Linked DNA regions of Methanocaldococcus jannaschii DSM 2661. The protein of the gene in region 1 binds, or shares a complex with, the protein of each later gene. Links are inferred from orthologs where the notes say so. Each region holds a gene or a part of one and is shown on either strand. Other genes may lie near its edges.

Region 1 (3,251 bases):
AACCTGAACTCGCCCATTAACAACATCTACCACTTTTTCAATAACTTTTTTATGCTCTTCGTGGGATAGAGTAGGGCTTTCTCCAGTAGTTCCAACAGCTACAATTCCGCTAACTCCATTTTCAATTAAAAAGTTTATGTTCTCCTCTAATCCATCAAAATCAACTTCTTTATTTTTAAAAGGAGTAATGATGGCGGGATAGACCCCCTTAAACATAGCTTCACCTTTATTGGAGCTGTCTCATTTTGTGAGTTATATATCCTGCAATTCTATTTCTTAATCTTTTTGTTGAGATTTGAGCAACTTCCTCTAAAACTCTTTTATTTGTTTCAAAGTCAGTTGTAAATAAATCTCTATACTTTTTAATTAATTCCATAGCTGTTCTTTTAATTAATGTCTGCCTAATCCTTCCCATCATCTCACCTTCTTATCCTTTTTTATTATTTTTCTATTAATTTTTAATTATTTTTTGTTTTTATTTTGTGTTTCCTCAAGATATTGCTTTTGGAGAGCTTTATTATGCTCTATAAGTATTTGAAATATTTTAATGCCAATATTTTCATCAACGTTATGTTCTTTACAAAGTTTTCTTATTCTATCGTATATATATTTTTCTCTTTCTGGGTCGTTAATAGGAATACCAAGCTGATTTTTTATCTCAGCTACATCCTTAGCTAAACTATTTCTTTCAGCAATTAGCTTTAATATCTTATTGTCAATCTCATCAATCTTCTTCCTAATTTCAGCAAGTTTCTCTATCATTGTAACCCCAGAATGTTATTATAAAAACTTAAATAAAATATATAAAGTTATCCGCCATATTATTTGTATTGTTTATGTATAAAAACAAAAGATGGACAATACCTAAAAATATAGAAGAAGTATAAAAATGTTTTTATAATCCTAATGGATAAATTACTATTTACTTTTTTATTATAAATATAATCTGCTGTCAAAAGTTTGACATAAAAAGGTATTTATAAAACCTCAAATAGGTTTTATATTTATTCCCTCAGAAAAGTATATTTATTTTGGCAACTACCTAAAATATTGGTGATATATTATGTTCAGAGGAGTTATGGAGAGTGCAAAAGAGTTTAAAAAAGTTGTTGATACAATCTCAACACTTTTAGATGAGATATGTTTTGAAGTTGATGAGGAAGGGATAAAAGCGAGTGCAATGGACCCAAGCCATGTTGCTTTAGTTAGTTTGGAAATCCCAAGATTGGCTTTTGAAGAATATGAAGCAGATTCTCATGATATTGGTATAGATTTAGAGGCATTTAAAAAAGTAATGAATAGAGCTAAAGCTAAAGATAGGCTAATTTTAGAGTTAGACGAAGAAAAGAATAAATTAAATGTTATATTTGAAAACACTGGAAAGAGAAAGTTCAGCTTAGCTTTGTTAGATATATCTGCCTCATCAGTTAAAGTTCCTGAAATAGAATATCCAAACGTAATCATGATTAAAGGAGATGCGTTTAAAGAGGCTTTAAAGGATGCTGATTTATTCAGTGATTATGTAATTTTAAAAGCTGATGAGGATAAGTTTGTTATTCATGCTAAGGGAGATTTAAACGAGAATGAAGCAATATTTGAAAAGGATAGCTCAGCTATAATTAGCTTAGAGGTTAAAGAAGAGGCAAAAAGTGCTTTCAATTTAGATTATTTAATGGACATGGTTAAGGGTGTTAGCTCAGGAGACATTATTAAGATTTACTTAGGTAATGACATGCCTCTAAAATTAGAATATTCAATTGCAGGGGTAAATTTAACCTTCCTATTGGCTCCAAGAATTGAAGGATAAAAACCATTCTGCAGCATTTACTATATTTTGAGGGTTTTCATAATTATTATTTATTTCAGATGTTTTTCAAAAGACCACAAACCATATTTTGTGATAACCATGTATGAATCTCTAAAAAATTATTTTTTTGAAGAAATAAAAAATGATAAATTGTTAAAATTGCCTGATGACTTTTATGATGACATTAGGGAATATATAAAAAATATTAAAGATGATATTGAACTTGAAAGGGTAAAATATTATTTCAAAGAGCTTAGAAAGTTGAGAATATACAAAGCTCTGTATTTGGATAATGAGAGAGAAAACTTACTTCCAGAAGAGTTAAATATTATACATGCCATTGAAAATATTGTTGTTGAATTGAAAATTGAGGAAACTCCTGAATTTAAAAAACCTACTGAGATTGATACACCAAAACCTATATATACAATAAACGATATTGATGTTGTAAAGGTTGATAAAAACTTTCCACCATTCACAGATGGTACTTTTATATATGACCTAAACAAAAATGATGTTCTCTCTTTAGACAGAAAGATATCTCATATTTTAGAAAAACACAGAATTATCTCAAGGATAGGTGAAAGTTATGAAAATCCCGAAGAAAGTTAGAAGATACTGCCCATACTGTAAAAAACACACTATCCACATTGTAGAGAAGGCAAAAAAAGGAAAACCAAGTGAATTGACTTGGGGTCAGAGGCAGTTCAGAAGAGTTACTGCTGGTTATGGAGGTTTCCCAAGACCATTACCAGACAGGTCAAAACCAGTTAAAAAGATTGACTTAAGATTTAAATGTACTGAATGTGGAAAGATGCACACAAAGGCAAATGGATGCTTCAGGTCAGGAAGATTTGAGTTCGTTGAGAAATAAATTTTAAAAACCTTAATAAATTTATAAAACTCTTTTAAACACTTTAAACAAAATTGTAGAGAGGGAGATGATGGAGTTAATCCCACAGCCAAGGACAAAGTTCTTAAGAGTCCAATGTCCAGAATGCAATAACGAGCAGATTGTATTTGGAAGTCCAGCTACCGTTGTTAAGTGTTTAACATGTGGGAAGGTTTTAGTTGAGCCAAGAGGAGGAAAAGGAAAAGTTAAAGCCAAGATATTGGAGATTTTAGGATAAATCTTCCATCCATTTTTTAATAATTTGTTTATCACGTTGGAAAAGTTTTATATTTGATAATAATTAATTTGAAATTTTTATTTGGTTATTTAATATAATTTTATCTTATTTCTAAGGGTTTGCTGGTTTGATTATTTGGAATATTTAAGTTTATTGAATTATTTAGATTTTTAAAAATTAGGATTAATTAGAAGAATAAATAAAATTTCTCTAACAAATAAGTTAAATTTTTGAATTTAAAAAGATAAAAATGCTTTGTTTTAGTAAAGGGAGAAAGATTTAAATACTAAAAGGTTTATATTATGAGATAGTTA
Region 2 (4,228 bases), 1.2 Mb from region 1 along the record:
CTTTGTAAAGAAGCATGTTGTTGAGAACTTAAATAAAGGCCTATCATTTAGAGAATCAACATTTAGAATCTTCTGCTCTCCTCCTGGCACTTATGGAAATGGTGTTAAATATGCAGTGTATGCAAGTGCATGGGAAAATGATGAAGATTTAAAAGATGCATTTATCTACTGGAACTCCTATGCCTATGGAAAGGATGTCTATGGAAAGAAGGCGATTAATGCATTTGAAAATATATTAAAGACAGTTGATTTAACATTTAATAAAGTTGTTACAGATGAGTATGATTTATTTGGATGTTGTTGCTACTTTGGAACGCATGGAGGTTTAACAAATGCCGCAAGGGTTTTAAAAGGAGAAGAGGTTAAGGCATATTATGGAGATACAAGAAATCCAAACAATGTTGAAGTAAGAACTTTAAAAGAAGAAATTGAGAGAGTTAGCTTAACAAAACTCTTAAATCCAAAGTGGATTGAGGGAATGAAGAGGCATGGCTACAAAGGAGCTGGAGATATAGCCAAGAGAATTGGCAGAGTTTATGGCTGGAGTGCTACAACAAAAGAGGTTGAGAATTGGATATTTGATGAGATATTTAATACGTTCGTGAAAAATGAAGAGAATAGAAAGTTCTTTAAGGAACACAACATCTATGCCTTAGAAGAGATTGCAAGGAGATTGTTGGAGGCTTATCAAAGAGGATTGTGGAAAACAACTGAAGGGAATATAGAGGAGCTAAAAAGGGCTTATTTAGAGATTGAGGGAGATATTGAAGAAACCTATAGTAGTATAGCAGATATTGGTGAATTCCAAGGAGGTAGTGTAGATATTGACATGATTTGGAAGGAAAAGCTTATGAGTAATGGGAGATAAATTGGACTATTTTTATTTTTGTAAAATTTTTACCTTTTATATAACTTTAAAAAATTAAATTACTTATTTATAATATTTTAGCTGGATAATATTTTCACAATTTGTATTATTATCAATAATTTCCATAGCCAAAATTAAAAATTGTAAAGATAGAAAATTTATATAAGCATGACAAGCATAAGAATTTTTATAAAGTTCTACGGTGGGACTATGAGGAAATTTTTAATATTTTTAATATTTTTGAGTGTTTTAGGATGTGGCATAACCATTAGCGGATGCATTGGAGGAAAGAATGTTGAAGAGATTCAAAATATGCAAGAACAGGTAGTGCAACAACAACAAAATGAAAACCAGGAAGAATATCAAAATGAAGATGAAGGGGTTGATTACAATTCAATAAGGGATGTCCAGCCAATAGGAACTGCAAAAGAAGCTGATGAGAAAATTAGACCAATATTAAATGAAGTGTTTGGAGAAGTTAAATTAATGGAATATGTTTCAACAGGAAAGCAAAATGAAGGAGAGTCTATTGTATTGACTTATGTTCCAAAGAGAAAAATAACCACTAATGATTTTGAAAAGCTGAATGAGGCAATAAAAAAATCTGGATATTTTGAAAGTAGTGGAGGAATAGCAGGAGGAGGGCAATCTGGAGAAGGAATGGTGTTATGGTATGTTTCAAAAGACAATAAATCTGCAATACAAATAATTTTATATCCAGATACAAATGAAATCGTTGTTGGATACTACAAAGGTAAGATATACTCTTCACAATAAAATTCATCCTTTTTATAAAAATTTACGTATATATAGGTGATATTTATGGGAAAAACTTCACTCGGTTTAGATGAAAATATTGAAGGAGCGTTATGTTATCTATTTGGAGTAATAACTGGAATATTGTTCTATATATTAGAAAAGGAAAGTAAATTTGTTAAATTTCATGCAGTTCAATCCATAATACTATTCGGAGGACTTTGGGTTTTATCAATAATATTGGCATTTATACCCTATGGATGGATGCTAAGTGGTCTGGTAAATTTGGCAGCTTTTATTTTGTGGATTGTGTGTATGTATAAGGCATACAAAGGAGAGAAGTTTAAGCTTCCAGTAATTGGAGATATAGCAGAGCAGTATTCACAATAATTTTTAACTTTTGTCTATTTTTATGGATTTCTATAGAAATTTAAAAAATTAAACCGTTTTTTATAAATATCTTTTATGCAGTTATATAGTGTTTTTCAAACTTCTTAAATAACTAAGGTATTAATGAACTCCTTCTTTGGAAGGCGTTCAAATCTTTATCAATAAATTTTATTAATTTTGAAAAACACTATAATTTTTAGTTAAGATTAAATGTAGGGGATAACATGGGAGTGCAGTTTGGTGATTTTATTCCAAAAAATATTATCTCCTTTGAAGATTTAAAAGGGAAAAAAGTAGCTATTGATGGAATGAATGCATTATATCAGTTTTTAACATCTATACGTTTGAGAGATGGTTCTCCATTGAGAAATAGAAAAGGAGAGATAACCTCAGCATATAACGGAGTTTTTTATAAAACCATACATTTGTTAGAGAATGATATAACTCCAATCTGGGTTTTTGATGGTGAGCCACCAAAGTTAAAGGAGAAAACAAGGAAAGTTAGGAGAGAGATGAAAGAGAAAGCTGAACTTAAGATGAAAGAGGCAATTAAAAAGGAGGATTTTGAAGAAGCTGCTAAGTATGCAAAGAGGGTTAGCTATCTAACTCCGAAAATGGTTGAAAACTGCAAATATTTGTTAAGTTTGATGGGCATTCCGTATGTTGAAGCTCCCTCTGAGGGAGAGGCACAAGCAAGCTATATGGCAAAGAAGGGAGATGTTTGGGCAGTTGTAAGTCAAGATTATGATGCCTTGTTATATGGAGCTCCGAGAGTTGTTAGAAATTTAACAACTACAAAGGAGATGCCAGAACTTATTGAATTAAATGAGGTTTTAGAGGATTTAAGAATTTCTTTGGATGATTTGATAGATATAGCCATATTTATGGGAACTGACTATAATCCAGGAGGAGTTAAAGGAATAGGATTTAAAAGGGCTTATGAATTGGTTAGAAGTGGTGTAGCTAAGGATGTTTTGAAAAAAGAGGTTGAATACTACGATGAGATTAAGAGGATATTTAAAGAGCCAAAGGTTACCGATAACTATTCATTAAGCCTAAAATTGCCAGATAAAGAGGGAATTATAAAATTCTTAGTTGATGAAAATGACTTTAATTATGATAGGGTTAAAAAGCATGTTGATAAACTCTATAACTTAATTGCAAACAAAACTAAGCAAAAAACATTAGATGCATGGTTTAAATAATTTATATAATTTTGTGGGATGTCTATGAGAAAAATTTACCTCATCTCTGATACGCATTTTAACCATGCAAATATTATAAAATACTGCAATAGACCTTTTTCAAATGTTGAGGAGATGAATAAAACTCTAATAAAAAATTGGAATAATGTGGTTAGGGATAAGGATATTGTTTATTTTTTAGGGGACTTGATTTTAAGCAAAAATAAGGCAAAGAAAGCAAGAGAACTTTTAGAGTTGTTAAATGGGGAGATTGTTTTTATAAGAGGAAATCATGACAAGTTTGGTGAGAAGTTTAGAGTTATTGAATATAACGGCTATAAATTCATGCTAATTCATAATCCAGACAGCTCTTATACTTTAAACTTCGATGGTTGGATAATTCATGGGCATCATCACGCAAACCATTTAGATGAATATCCATTTATTAATCCCAAAAGGAAGAGTATTAATGTTTCTGTAGAAGTTATTAATTATAAACCAGTTAGCTTAGATTTAATCGTAAAATTGATAGAAAAAGGAAAAGTCGTTAGAACAATAAATGATTTGTAAAAGTATTTAATAAATTTAAGTTTTTAGTTTTTATTATTTTATTTTTAGTTTTTAATAGAAAATTTTATAATTCAGGTGATATTATGGAAAAACCAGTTATATGTAGAATAAAAGAAATAATAGAAGAAAGCCCAACAGTAAAAACATTTGTAGTAGATAAAGATTTTGATTTTAAGCCGGGACAGTTTGCAATGCTTTGGCTTCCGGGAGTTGATGAAAAACCATTTGGATTTTCTTCTAAAAATAGTTTTAGTGTTGCAAGAGTTGGAGAATTTACCAAAAAAATGCATGAACTAAAAGAAGGAGATATAATAGGAGTTAGAGGGCCTTATGGAACATATTTTGAGCCAATAGGAGATAAGGTTTTGGCAGTTGCTGGAGGTATTGGAGCTGCACCAATTATAACAGCAGTTGAAGAATTTTCAAAGCAGGGAATTGAAATAACAACCATATTAGGGGC

Evidence for each region. Proteins that work in one complex are often made in the same cells at the same time.
Region 2: the proteins of MJ_RS01300 (region 1) and fen are in contact, whole or in part, in a crystal structure (PDB 1RXZ), measured with the Archaeoglobus fulgidus proteins. The link is inferred for Methanocaldococcus jannaschii DSM 2661 from one-to-one orthologs. Residues at the interface, in WP_010877842.1 of Archaeoglobus fulgidus: Asn43, Val44, Ala45, Met46, Pro120, Arg121, Pro123, Leu125, Gln151, Met192, Ser194, Asn218, Tyr219, Pro220, Ile237, Leu238, Ala239, Pro240, Arg241, Ile242, Glu243, Ser244; in WP_010877775.1 of Archaeoglobus fulgidus: Lys326, Ser327, Thr328, Gln329, Ala330, Thr331, Leu332, Glu333, Arg334, Trp335, Phe336.

What each region holds. Positions count from the first base shown.
Region 1 is NC_000909.1:233,233-236,483, forward strand. Bases 1-2,935 are described here. They hold MJ_RS01300 (DNA polymerase sliding clamp), read left to right. Parts: upstream 1-1,063; coding sequence 1,064-1,807; downstream 1,808-2,935. Other genes in these bases: dapA (4-hydroxy-tetrahydrodipicolinate synthase), read right to left, coding at 1-216; MJ_RS01290 (30S ribosomal protein S17e), read right to left, coding at 227-415; MJ_RS01295 (chorismate mutase), read right to left, coding at 463-762; MJ_RS01305 (DNA replication complex GINS family protein), read left to right, coding at 1,907-2,419; MJ_RS01310 (50S ribosomal protein L44e), read left to right, coding at 2,397-2,681. Also shown: more of MJ_RS01315, read left to right, coding at 2,936-2,937.
Region 2 is NC_000909.1:1,411,089-1,415,316, forward strand. Bases 1,474-4,228 are described here. They hold fen (flap endonuclease-1), read left to right. Parts: upstream 1,474-2,238; coding sequence 2,239-3,219; downstream 3,220-4,228. Other genes in these bases: MJ_RS07715 (hypothetical protein), read left to right, coding at 1,474-1,645; MJ_RS07720 (DUF4870 domain-containing protein), read left to right, coding at 1,691-2,014; MJ_RS07730 (metallophosphoesterase), read left to right, coding at 3,244-3,768; MJ_RS07735 (dihydroorotate dehydrogenase electron transfer subunit), read left to right, coding at 3,852-4,228. In the rest of the region: cobaltochelatase subunit CobN, read left to right, coding at 1-868; more of MJ_RS07715, read left to right, coding at 1,079-1,473. UniProt on the Methanocaldococcus jannaschii protein: Structure-specific nuclease with 5'-flap endonuclease and 5'-3' exonuclease activities involved in DNA replication and repair.